DNA from 4 places in the Streptomyces sp. NPDC019890 genome. Region 2 is predicted to be linked to each of the others. Evidence: riboswitches for the same ligand, from Rfam matches in the RefSeq annotation. Region 2 holds a riboswitch; each other region holds the start of a gene.
What was found. Region 2 has a riboswitch for cyclic di-AMP ahead of ACI2LP_RS26545 (peptidoglycan DD-metalloendopeptidase family protein). Riboswitches for the same ligand answer to the same signal wherever they lie in the genome.

Region 1 (3,123 bases), on a different contig from region 2:
ACCTTCCGCAGCCTGGGCGGACGGGGCAGGAGAGCACTCGTGGGGCACCGAGGACGGCACGGCGGCATCAGCGCTCGCAGCTTTGTCCGCGCGCTGCCCACGCTGTTGATCATCGGCGGTGTCATCTTCGATCTCTCCACTCCGTCCGAGTTCACCGCGTCCCCCCTCTTCGCGGCTGCCCCGCTGATCGCGGCCCCCTTCTTCTCCTGGCTCACCACCCTGCTCACCGGTGTCGCGGCCGTCGCCGCGGTGGTCGGTCTGCACATCTACAACGACACCCTGGACAGCGTCTCGGCCAACACCGAGCTGTTCACCGTGGTCACCGTCGCCGGGCTCGCGCTCATCATCAATCGGGTCGTACGGCTCAGCGGCGAGCGCCTCGCCTCCGCCCGCGTCATCGCCGAGACCGCGCAGCGCGCCGTGCTGCCCACGCCCGCCGAACGGATCGGCGGGCTGCAGGTCGCCGCGCGGTACGAGGCGGCGCAGGCGGACGCCTTCATCGGCGGTGACCTCTTCGCCGTGCAGGACACTCCGTACGGGGTGCGCCTGGTGGTCGGCGACGTACGGGGCAAGGGGATGGAGGCGGTCGAGGCGGTGGCCGTGGTCATCGGCGCGTTCCGGGAGGCGGCCGAGCAGGAGGCCACGCTCGAAGGGGTGGCCAAGCGCCTGGAGCGGGCGCTCGCGCGCGAGGGCACACGGCGGGACAGCCTGGAGATCTTCGAGGAGTTCACCACGGCAGTGATCGCCGAGATCCCGCGCCGCGACGAGATGGTGCGCGTGGTGAACCGTGGCCATCCGGAACCGCTGGTGCTGTACGCCGACGGGAAAGTGCACGCGCTTGCGCCGACCGAGGCCGCGCTGCCGCTGGGCATGGGCGAGCTGAGCGGATGGCCGGACCGTGGGGACTCGTTTCCGCTGCCCGCCGGGGCGACGCTGCTGCTCTACACGGACGGCCTTTCCGAGGCGCGCGACGCGGACGGCGTCTTCTACGACCCGGCCGCGCGGCTCGGCGGCCGGCTCTTTCCCGGGCCGGAGGAACTGCTGGACGCGCTCGTCGACGACGTTCGACTGCATACCGGTGGCGGCTTGACGGACGACCTGGCCCTGCTGGCGGTCAGCCGTCCCGGGCAGGGGCAGCAGGGCCGCCGCAGGATCGTCCCCGTGGTCAGAGCGAAGAGTCAGAGCCAGGGAAGGCCACCGGACCCGCACCGTGTGTAGTCGAAGCGCACCCCTCCGCATCACATATGAACCACCGTCAGGTGAAGGTGTGAGAGGAGAGGCGATCAAGTCGCCCGTATCCGGCCGTTTGTGTCCCGGTAAGTCCGTGACGAACTCGTTAACGATCACTCGGAACAGCTTGGAATCCGGCCCTGGCGTCTATTAACGTTCGATAACGCAGCGCGGTCGTCCCAGCCGTCGCAAGAGACGGCACCGTGCGCGTGCGCCGAATCCCGCAAGGGAACCGGGGAACCACCAATTGGGGTGAATCGGGCACCTTTTGCCGCTCTTTTCCGCGGTCGAAGCGCTCGTAGGAGACCTTCCTGCTCCGAACCCGTCAGCTAACCCGGTAGGCGAGAAGGAAGGAAAGGAGTACGCCTCAGTGGCGTCCAACACCCCTGCCCCAGAAGCACCCTTCAGGCCCGACTTCTTCAGCGGCGAAGAGGGGGCGGAGCGGGCGTGGGAGGAATGGAACCCCACCGAGGACTCCGTTCGTCCGGTGCGCGGACGGCACCGTGTCGTCAAGCAGCGCGGCGGGCTCGCCCGCAGCTCCACGGTGCTCGGCGTCGGCGTGATCGCCGCGGTCGGCGCGGGCGGCATGGCCACCGCGCAGGACAAGCCGCCGGTCTCCATATCGCTCCCCGACTCGATCGCGGACAACCTGCCCGACGCCAAGTCCCTTCCCGGCGTGGGCTCTTTGCTGTCCGACGACTCCTCGGACACCGACGCCGGCAACACCTCACCGCTCACGGCGGTGACGCTCGCCTCGGACACCGACTCCAAGACCGCTGCCGATGGCGCGGCCGGCGCGGGTGAGGCGCTGCGCGCCCGCATCCTCCAGCAGGCCGAGCAGCAGCAGGCCGAGGCGGACGCCGAGGCGAAGGCGGCCGCGGAGAAGCTGGCGGCCGAGAAGGCCGCGGCGGAGGCGAGGAAGCAGCAGACCGCGGCGGAGGCCAAGGCCGAGGCGGAGAAGCTTGCGGCCGAGAAGGCCGCGGCGGCCAAGGCGGAGGCCGAGCGCCTCGCCAAGCTCGCCGCGAGCTATTCGCTGCCCACCTCCTCGTACACGATCACCTCCACCTTCGGTGAGGCCGGCTCCATGTGGTCCTCGGGCTACCACACCGGCCTGGACTTCGCCGCCCCGACGGGCACGCCGCTCAAGGCGGTCCACAGCGGCACCGTCAAGTCGGCGGGCTGGTCCGGCTCCTACGGCTACCGCACGGTGCTGGAGCTCGATGACGGCACGGAGATCTGGTACGCCCACCAGTCCTCGATCTCGGTCAGCGCGGGCCAGAAGGTGTCGACGGGGGAGACGATCGGCCGCGTGGGTGCGACCGGCAATGTGACCGGCCCGCATCTGCACCTGGAGGTCCACACGGCGGGCGGGACGGGCATCGACCCGATGACCTGGCTGCGCGACAAGGGCCTCACTGTCTGACGTTCCGCACTGCTCAGCGCCCCTCGCACTGCTCAGCGCCCCTCGCGCCGTTCGGCGCCCGGGGCGCTGTTGCGTGCCGCGCCGCCCCGTACGCGGTGGCAGCCGCGCGGGAGGTGGACCCCGTCGCCCGACTGCGGAACGTGGAATAGGTCGCACCGTATCGCTGTTGATCAACCCATGACTTCTCTCCGCACGCTGGGCTCGTCCGGTATCGCCGTCTTCCCGCTCGCCCTCGGCGGCAATGTCTTCGGCTGGACCGCCGACCAGGCGCAGTCGTTCGCCGTGCTCGACGCGTACACCGCTGCCGGTGGCAACTTCGTCGACACCGCCGACGCCTATTCGGCCTGGGTGCCGGGCAACGAGGGCGGCGAGTCCGAGACCGTCATCGGCAGCTGGATCGCCGCCCGCCGCAACCGCTCCGAGGTCGTCGTGGCGACCAAGGTCGGCTCCCACCCGCAGTACAAGGGCCT
Region 2 (3,123 bases):
ATCCCCGACGCGGCGAGGGACCGCCCGGTCCTCTACAACTCGTGGGAAGCCACCGGCTTCGACATCTCCGAGCAGCAGCAGCGGAAACTCGCCCAGCGGGCCGCCGCCATGGGCGTCGAGCTGTTCGTCGTGGACGACGCCTGGTTCGGGCAGCGCACCAGCGACCGCGCAGGACTCGGCGACTGGACCCCCAACGCCGAACGCTTCCCGCAAGGACTGGGGCCGCTCGCCGGCGAAGTGCACGCGCTGGGCATGCAGTTCGGGATCTGGGTCGAGCCGGAGATGGTCAACGCCGACAGCGATCTCTACCGCGCGCACCCCGACTGGGTACAGCATCACCCCGGCCGCGCCAGGACCGAGTTCCGCAATCAGCTTGTACTGAACCTCGCCCGCGAGGACGTACAGGAGTACCTATGGGACCAGCTGGACGGGCTGCTCTCGAGCGCGTCCGTCGACTATGTGAAATGGGACTTCAACCGCTGTTTCACGGACGCGGGCTGGCCCGGCGAACCGTACCCGCAGAAGCTGTGGGTCGAGCATGTGCATGCGCTGTACGCACTCATCGACCGGCTGCGCGCCGCGCATCCGTCCGTCGCCTTCGAGTCCTGCTCGGGCGGCGGCGGCCGGATCGACCTCGGCATCCTCTCCCGTACCGACCAGGTGTGGACCTCGGACAACACCGACCCGCTGGACCGGCTCGCGATCCAGCAGGGCTTCACCCAGCTGCACCCCGCGCGGGTCATGGCTGCCTGGGTCACCGACAGCCCCAATGTCCAGCTCAACGGCCGCGTCAGCACGCTGCGCCTCCGCTTCGTCAGCGCGATGGCCGGTGTGCTCGGGGTCGGCGGCGACCTCACCGCGTGGAGCGAGGAGGAGCTCGCCGAGGCACGCGGCTGGGTGGAGCTCTACAAGCAGATCCGGCCGCTGGTCCAGCACGGCGAGCTGTACCGGCTCCGGGCGCCCGAAGGCGGGCTCAGCGCCGTGCAGTACGTCCGCGGCTGCGAGACCGTCGTACTCGCCTGGCTGCAGGCGCAGCACTACGGAGAGCAGCCGCCGCGGCTGCGGCTGCGCGGCATCGACCCGGCGGCCGGCTACGCGTGCGTGGACACCGGCGCCGTACACCGCGGGTCCGTGCTGCTGCACCACGGACTGCACACCGGACTGAAGGGTGACCTGGACGCCACCGTGATCAGGCTGCGCCGCCGCTGAGGCGACTCGCGGCAGGGCCCGGGCCCTGGACGCAGGGCGGTGGAATTCCTCCGGCCAAAAAGGCGGGAATGTGGACGTAAGTGAGAGCCCTCGTCATTAAATGACGCTTCTGTCCGAATTGGACGATTAGATATAACGTGCCCCGTCTGCAAAGGAGATGGGGCACGCCTCGTGAGCAGGATCATATTCGTGACGGTCCGTGGCGGCGTGTGGGGCGTGAAATCCCTTACGGGCCGGAGAGTTGCGGTTCCCGGTTCCACGGAGGGTGACGGGAAATTTCCCCTTGATGCCGCAGTGGCCCATGATCGGCGAAAGCAGTGGCTTGTTCCTTTTGATCCGGCTCGTTTAGCGTCACCGTCAATCCGGACGGACCGCCTAATCCTGCCGCCGCCCGGAATTCGAAACCCACCCACGCGTGGCAGGAGCGGGGGACCCAAGAAGTATGCCGATTCCGGACATCCCGGACGGCTCGGGGTTAAGTCGTGCATTTTGCTCGACCGGGCATCTCCAGCCCGAACCCGACAGCTCACCTCGCAGGCGCCGGAGAGGAATGCGCCATGCCCGGAAAGGGTAAGCACCGCCGTCCCAGGACCAGCCCGATCACCCGCGGATTCGTCGCCGCCGGTACGGGTGGCGCCGCCATCGCCCTTCCGCTGATGGGCGCCGCCGGCGCCCATGCGGCCGGCCAGACCGCGCCCGCCGCGACCTCCCACACGGCGGTGACCGCCGCCACCCCGCAGGTGCCGACGACCGCCGCCACGGCCCCGCTCGCCAAGAAGCAGGCCGCCCCCACCACCTACCGCGTCGTCGCCGGTGACTATCTCTCCAAGATCGCCGACGAGCACCATGTCCGCGGCGGCTGGAAGAAGCTGTACGAGGACAACCGCAAGCAGGTCGGCGACGACCCCTCGCTGATCCACCCGGGCCTCAAGCTCACCCTCGGCGGGAAGTCGAAGGCGAAGGCCCACCACGAGTCGAAGCCGCGCCCGGAGCGCAAGGCAAAGCCCTCCTCCGGTGACGCTCAGGCCTCCGCCTCGAAGGCCTCCGCGCAGTCCTCCTCCGGTGACTCGGCGAGCGCCTCGCAGACCAGCGGCTCCGGCTTCACGGCCCCGGTCAGCGGCGCGACCGTGATCACTCCGTACCACCTCGCCGGCTCCATGTGGTCCAGCGGCTACCACACCGGTGTCGACTTCGCCGCCTCCACCGGCACCACCGTCAAGGCCGTCGGTCCGGGCACCGTGGTCTCCGCGGGCTGGGGCGGCGCTTACGGCAACGAGGTCGTCATCCAGCACGGCGACGGCAGCTACTCGCAGTACGGCCACCTCTCCTCGCTCGCCGTCTCCGCCGGCCAGAGCGTGAGCGGCGGCCAGCAGATCGGTCTGTCCGGCTCCACCGGCAACTCCACCGGTCCGCACCTTCACTTCGAGATCCGCACCGGCCCGAGCTACGGCTCGGACATCGACCCGCTGGCGTACCTGCGCCAGCACGGTGTCTCGATCTGATCCACCGGTCCCGCCGATCCCCTCGCGCCGAATCCCCCAGCGGCGCGAGGGGATTCGGCGTATTCCGGGTTGGGGGAAACTTGACCGGTGGTATAGATCACCCCTCGTCAACCCCTCCTTACGGTCGCGTAGGTCACACCCGTAAGGGAAAGATATGGACTCGTGGCAGACGATTCGAGAGACAAGAACAGTGGCGCATTCGGGTCGTACGCGGCTATCGGTGACAGCTTCACCGAGGGCGTCGGAGACCCGGGCCCCGACGGGACGTACGTCGGCTGGGCGGACCGGTTCGCGGTCCTGCTCGGCGACCGGATGCCGGAACACACCTTCAGGTACGCCAATCTCGCCGTACGCGGCCGTCTGCTCGACCAGATCGTGGCGGAACAGGTGCCGAGGGCGAAGGAACTCGCCC
Region 3 (3,123 bases), on a different contig from region 2:
GGGCAGCAGAAATACAGCCACCACAATTGTCTTCCCTTTGTATACGGCGCGACTGTTAATTGCGGACGCTCGCGGTGTTTACGGCATGTTGCGAAGTCCTCACCCGCTCCGGACGGCGCAGCCGGTGCGCGGCTGCCGCCCGCTCGGCGTGCAGGCTGGTCAGCGCCCGGGCCCGCTCCACGTCGCCCCGCGCCACCGCGTCCACGATCGCGCCGTGCTCGGCCCAGGAGTCGACGGGCTTGGCCGGCTGCTCGACGGCGTACATCCAGGCGATCTTGTGCCGCAGCTGGGTGAGCAGGGCGGTCAGGCCGGGGCTGCCGGAGGCCTGCGCGAGCGTCTCGTGGAACCAGCCACCCAGTGAGCGCAGATCCTCGCCCTGACCCCGGCGCGCCCGCTCCTGACCCAGCCTGACCAGGCCACGCAGCACCTTGAGGTGTGCCTCGGTACGCCGCTGGGCGGCGCGCGCGGCGCCCAGCGGCTCCAGCAGCATCCTGATCTCCAGCAGGTCGGCGGCCTCCTGCTCGGTGGGCTCGGCGACGCAGGCACCGGCGTGCCGGCGGGTGGTGACGAAACCCTCGGACTCCAGGGTGCGCAGGGCCTCGCGCACCGGGACACGTGAGACGCCGTAGCGGCGCGCCAGCTGCTCCTCGGTCAGCCGACTGCCCCGCTCGAATACACCGGAGACGATGTCGTCGCGGATCGCCGTGCATACCGAGTGCGCGGGAATGCGCATGACCGAACCTCCGCTTTAATCCGCGCGAAACGCAGCCGATTGACGTCTGTTCGGTCGACTCTATTGCAGCGAGCACGATTTTCCGAAGGCTCTCCGGAATCCATGGATATCTTTTGGCCAGTGCCTCAAAGGCAGAAGGCCCCGGCGGCACGCCGGGGCCTTCTCCACGAGCTGTACGAGCTGTCCGCTCAGACGTTCACACCGTGTGCACGCAGGTACGCGACCGGGTTGATGTCGGAGCCGTACTCGGGGCTGGTGCGGGCCTCGAAGTGCAGGTGCGGCCCGGTGGTGTTGCCGGTCGCGCCGGAGAGGCCGATCCGCTCGCCCGGGGTGACGCTCTGGCCGACCGAGACGCTGATCGACGAGAGGTGGCCGTACTGCGTGTACGAGCCGTCCTTCATCTTGATCACGACGTTGTTGCCGTACGCGCCGCCCCAGCCGGCCTCGACGACGGTGCCGGAGCCGACCGCGTGCACGGTGGTGCCGGACGCCGCATGGAAGTCGATGCCCGTGTGGCTGCCGGAGGACCAGATGGCGCCGCCGGCCTTGTAGCCGGTGGAGATGTACGAGCCGGAGATCGGGGCCACGAAGGAGTTGAGGCGCTTGCGCTCGGCGTCGCGGGCGGCGCGCTCCCTGGCCTCGCGGGCTTCCTTGGCACGGACCTCGGCCTTGTGCTTCGCCTCGGCCGCGGCCTTCGCCCTGGCGGCCTCCTGCTCCTGGGCGGCGGCCTGGTCGGCGATCTGGTCCGCGAGGGTCTCGGCGGTCACCACCGGGGTCAGGCCGGTGTCCTCGACCGCGGTCGTGCTCGTGTTGGCGGCGAGCGCCGGGGAAGCGAGGGTTCCGATGACGCCGGTCGTGGCGAGGGCCGCGGCACCCGCCATGTTCGCGCTGCGTCGCGACAGGCGGCTCGGGGCACGGTGCTTCCCGGTGGCACGGGTGAACGCCATGTAGTGGCTGATCCTTTCCTTCCTTCTCGCCTACCGGGTTAGCTGACGGGTTCGGAGCAGGAAGGTCTCCTACGGGCCCCTCCGCACGGGTGCGAAGGCGTCCGATTCACCCCAGGGACATGGGTCCCCGGCTCCCCAGGCTCGCGCCTGACGGGGACTCGGCGATGACTGTCCGATGCCGCGGATGCGGCGGGCTTCTGGCGGACAGCCGGACCGACGCTAGGCCGGGCCACTTTCAATCACCAAACAGACAGGCTTTTTTGTAGCGCATCCCACAGGGCAGACACGCAGCCTCTCCAACAAAGCGGACATAACACGGAACCCCGGCTCCACTCTGGATGCCGGGGTTCCGCTTGTTTGTAAGGAGTTGTTTGCCGGCCGAGGAGCACCGGCTTTCTCAATCAGCCTGTGACAACACTCACTTCACCGATGCCCAGCGCCCGCACCGGCTCCTCGATCTCGTCGGCGTCGCCGACGAGCACCGTGACAAGACGGTCCACCGGGAAGGCGCTGACGGCAGCCGCCGTCGCCTCGACAGTGCCCGTCTCGGCCAGCCGGACGTACAACTGCGCCTGGTAGTCGTCCGGGAGGAACTGCTCGACCTGGTCGGCGAGCGTGCCCGCGACGGAGGCGGCCGTCTCGAACTTCAGCGGGGCGACACCCACCAGGTTCTGCACGGCGACATCCCGCTCGGCGTCGGTCAGCCCCTCGGCCGCGAGCGTACGCAGCACCTTCCAGAGGTCGTCCAGCGCCGGTCCGGTGTTCGGGGTGTCCACCGAGCCGCTGATGGCGAGCATCGCGGCGCCCGACCCGTCGGGGGCGGAGCGCAGCACCTGGCCGAAGGCGCGTACGCCGTAGGTGTAGCCCTTCTCCTCACGCAGCACGCGGTCGAGGCGGGAGGTGAGGGTGCCGCCCAGGCAGTACGCGCCGAGCACCTGCGCGGGCCACACGCGGTCGTGCCGGTCCGCACCGATGCGGCCGATCAGCAGCTGCGTCTGCACGGCGCCCGGCCGGTCCACGATCACCACACGGCCGGTGTCGTCGGCGGCGATCGGCGGTACGGGACGGGGCGCTGCCTTGTCGCCCGTCCAGGTGCCGAGGCTCTCGGCCAGCACGGCGTCCAGGTCGACCCCGGTCAGATCGCCGACGATCACCGCGGTGGCGGTGGCGGGCCGCACATGCGCCTCGTAGAAGGCCCGTACGGCCGCGGCGTCGATCCGGGCCACGGTCTCCTCGGTGCCCTGGCGGGGACGCGAGATACGCGCCGCGGCCGGGAAGAGCTGCTTGGAGAGCTCCTTGGCGGCACGGCGGGCCGGGTTGGCCGTCTCGTGCGGGATCTCGTCGAGACGGTTGCGTACGAGCCGCTGCACCTCGCTGTCGGCGAAGGCGGGTGCGCGCAGCGCCTCGGCCAGCAGGCCGAGCGCCTTGGGCAGCCGGGAGACC
Region 4 (3,123 bases), on a different contig from region 2:
GGGATCTACGCCCTGCTTCGTCATCCGGAACAGCGGGAGCGGCTCCAGGCGTCCCTCGCCGCCGGTGAGACCGGGCTGCTGGCCACCGGCGTCGAGGAACTCCTGCGCTACGACGGGCCCGTGGAGCTCGCGACCTGGCGGTTCGCCACCGAGCCGCTCGTCATCGGCGGCCAGGAGATCGCGGCGGGCGATCCCGTACTCGTCGTGCTCGCGGCCGCGGACCGGGACCCGGAGCGGTTCGCCGAACCGGACACCCTCGACCTGTCGCGGCGCGACAACCAGCATCTGGGATACGGGCACGGCATCCACTACTGCCTCGGTGCGCCGCTCGCCCGGCTGGAGGGGCAGACCGCGATCGCCACGCTGCTCAGGAGAATGCCGGACTTGCGGCTTGCGGGTGATCCAGCCGATTTGCGGTGGCGTGGGGGACTCATTATGCGTGGATTGCGCACACTGCCCGTTGAGTTCAGGACTCGACAGATCTGACGGTCTGTCAAGACTGTGACTTTCACGTGATCTCCGCTGCATCGACTTGTGACATGCCTTCCTATGCAGCTACTTTCACTGCCGTCTCGGCAGTCACGCGAAAGGCAACCGCATGCTCTCCGGTAATGGTCGACACCGCCGCCCCCGTCAGGCTCCGGCCATCGTTGTCGCGGCAGGTGTGACCGGATCGGCCATCGCGATCCCCCTTCTCGGTGCCGGTTCGGCCTCCGCCGCCGACGCCTCCATGTGGGACCGGGTCGCGGAGTGCGAGAGCGGCGGCATGTGGATGGCCGACCTCGGCAACGGCTTCTACGGCGGGCTGCAGTTCTCGCAGGAGACCTGGCAGAGCTTCGGCGGCACCGCGTACGCGGCGCGCGCCGACCTCGCCAGCCGCTCCCAGCAGATCGCGGTTGCGGAGAAGGTCCTGGAGGCGCAGGGCCCGGCGGCCTGGCCCGGCTGTGCGGCGATCGCGGGGCTGAAGAACGACGGCGCCGCGACCGGCGTCGACCCGGGCGTCCTGCCCCTGCCCGGCCAGAGCGCCCCGGCGGCGCCGGACGCGCCGGACGCGCCCGACGCGTCGCCGAAGACGACCGAGCCGTCCGAGGCCGCGGAGCCCTCTGCCGAGCCGTCCGCCGAACCGTCCGCGGACGCGACGGAGCCGGCGACGCCCGATGCCACTCCGAGCGCGGACGCGGGCGTCGACAGCGGAAGCGGTAAGCACCGCGGCGAGTCCGCCCCGGAGGAGACCGAGCCGGGCAATACGGACAACACGCGCGAAGCGGGACGTCATGCCTCGCGAAGTGACGGCCCAACACGCGCCGAAGCGGACAAGAGTGACACTTCGGACGTCCCGTCGGGCGAGTACACCGTCCAGGCGGGCGACAGCCTGTCCGCGATCGTCAACAAGGAGAAGCTCTCCGGCGGCTGGACCGCGCTCTACGAGGCGAACCGGGGGACCGTCGGCGACGACCCCGACCTCATCCTTCCTGGCCAGAGCCTCGATCTGGGCGCGAAGTAGCGGCAGTTCGCGGGCTTATGTCCGAGTCTGCGCAAGTGAGACATGAGTCTCTTTGTCCCAACTGGCATGACTCGTCGGGCGGAATCGCTCATTCCGCCCGCTACCTGCGGAAACGAGTGTTACCGGAGAGGCGAGATGGGCGATTTCTCCCCGATGTTCATCTTTTGAACATCGGGGAGAGGTGTGTCTACGGTCTGACCGCTCGCCATCGCGGGCACCACTGACCGTCACGCCGAATCCTGCCGTCGGTCGGGGGGAGTAGTCGTCGCGTAGAGCGCCGAAGGCAGGAGCGGGGGACCCAAGGTAAGCGCCGGCCCCGGCCACTGAGAGGTGGTCACCAACCGGCTAGGGGTGAAGTCGCGCGCTAGGACGCACGACCGGGCAACTCACAGGCCCGAACCCGACAGCTCACCTCGTAGGCGTCGGTGAGGAGACGTTCCATGCTGTTTTCCAGCAAGGGCAAGCACCGCCGCCCGTCGAAGACCACTCGCATCGCCACGCTCGCCGGTGTCACCGGTGCCGCCTTCGCCGTCCCGCTGCTCGGCGCGACCTCGGCCTCCGCCGCCACCGCCGCCGAGTGGGACCAGGTCGCCCAGTGCGAGTCCGGCGGCAACTGGTCCATCAACACCGGCAACGGCTTCTACGGCGGCCTGCAGTTCACCAACTCCACCTGGGCCGCCTACGGTGGCACCGCCTACGCCTCGCGCGCCGACCTGGCCTCCAAGGACCAGCAGATAGCCGTCGCCGAGAAGGTCCTCGCGGGCCAGGGCAAGGGCGCGTGGCCGAACTGTGGCGTGGGTCTGTCCAACGCCGCGTACGACGGCGGCTCCGCCGACTCCGGCACCGCGCAGCAGGCGAAGCCCGCCCCGAAGCGCGCCGAGGCCCCCACCACCCGCTCCGCGCGCCCGGCCGCTCCGAAGCCCGCCGCCAAGGCCACGGGCTTCAAGAAGGGCGACGGCGAGTACAAGGTCAAGGCCGGCGACACGCTCAGCAAGATCGCGCAGGCCGAGAAGGTCAAGGGCGGCTGGACGAAGCTGTTCGACCTGAACAAGGACATCATCAGCGACGCCAATGTGATCTACCCGGGCCAGCAGCTCCACCTGAGCTGACCCGAGGTCCCGGGCCGGCAGCTCCACCTGAGCCGGCCCCACCCGGACTTCTGCATCAGTTGTCCGGGACCGGACATCCGGACCCCGGATTCCGGTGGACCCGGCGGCCCACCGGAAGCGGCGGACCCCCGTCCCCCAGCCACCCCGGCTCGGTGCGTTTTCCCCCGTACGCACCGGGCCGGGGTTCTGTCTGTCGTCCCCCGCCTGCCGCCGCAGGCCGTTACCCGCTGGTAGACCTTGTACCCCTTTGTCCGCTGCCGCGAGCCTTGGGGGCCTTTTTTGTCCCAGCGGGCGGGCATCGGCTGGCCACAGCCCTGGAGCCGGTTAGGCTCATGTCGCAAGGCCAAAGAGACCCTGCACTTCAAGCGTCACATCCCAGAAGGAGATGCTCGTGCCGTCCATCGACGTCGTCGTAGCCCGGGAAATCCTGGACTCCCGAGGCAACCCCACGGTCGAGGTCGAGGTTGGCCTCGACGACGGCAGCACGGGTCGTGCTGCTGTTCCGTCCGG

Region 1: linked by a shared signal. The riboswitch ahead of ACI2LP_RS32560 (M23 family metallopeptidase) and the one ahead of ACI2LP_RS26545 (peptidoglycan DD-metalloendopeptidase family protein) in region 2 are both predicted to bind cyclic di-AMP.
Region 3: linked by a shared signal. The riboswitch ahead of ACI2LP_RS29300 (M23 family metallopeptidase) and the one ahead of ACI2LP_RS26545 (peptidoglycan DD-metalloendopeptidase family protein) in region 2 are both predicted to bind cyclic di-AMP.
Region 4: linked by a shared signal. The riboswitch ahead of ACI2LP_RS14440 (transglycosylase family protein) and the one ahead of ACI2LP_RS26545 (peptidoglycan DD-metalloendopeptidase family protein) in region 2 are both predicted to bind cyclic di-AMP.

What each region holds. Positions count from the first base shown of each region.
Region 1 is NZ_JBJDQK010000023.1:12,183-15,305, forward strand. It holds gene ACI2LP_RS32555 (PP2C family protein-serine/threonine phosphatase) at 40-1,218, shown strand; cyclic di-AMP (ydaO/yuaA leader) riboswitch at 1,433-1,589, shown strand; gene ACI2LP_RS32560 (M23 family metallopeptidase) at 1,601-2,653, shown strand; gene ACI2LP_RS32565 (aldo/keto reductase) at 2,831-3,123, shown strand, end outside.
Region 2 is NZ_JBJDQK010000011.1:6,219-9,341, forward strand. It holds gene ACI2LP_RS26540 (alpha-galactosidase) at 1-1,209, shown strand, start outside; cyclic di-AMP (ydaO/yuaA leader) riboswitch at 1,606-1,762, shown strand; gene ACI2LP_RS26545 (peptidoglycan DD-metalloendopeptidase family protein) at 1,767-2,711, shown strand; gene ACI2LP_RS26550 (SGNH/GDSL hydrolase family protein) at 2,874-3,123, shown strand, end outside.
Region 3 is NZ_JBJDQK010000013.1:152,624-155,746, forward strand. It holds gene ACI2LP_RS29295 (GntR family transcriptional regulator) at 56-733, opposite strand; gene ACI2LP_RS29300 (M23 family metallopeptidase) at 922-1,680, opposite strand; cyclic di-AMP (ydaO/yuaA leader) riboswitch at 1,693-1,854, opposite strand; gene ACI2LP_RS29305 (M16 family metallopeptidase) at 2,082-3,123, opposite strand, start outside.
Region 4 is NZ_JBJDQK010000004.1:473,371-476,493, forward strand. It holds gene ACI2LP_RS14430 (cytochrome P450) at 1-486, shown strand, start outside; gene ACI2LP_RS14435 (transglycosylase family protein) at 599-1,504, shown strand; cyclic di-AMP (ydaO/yuaA leader) riboswitch at 1,770-1,941, shown strand; gene ACI2LP_RS14440 (transglycosylase family protein) at 1,945-2,613, shown strand; gene eno (phosphopyruvate hydratase) at 2,999-3,123, shown strand, end outside.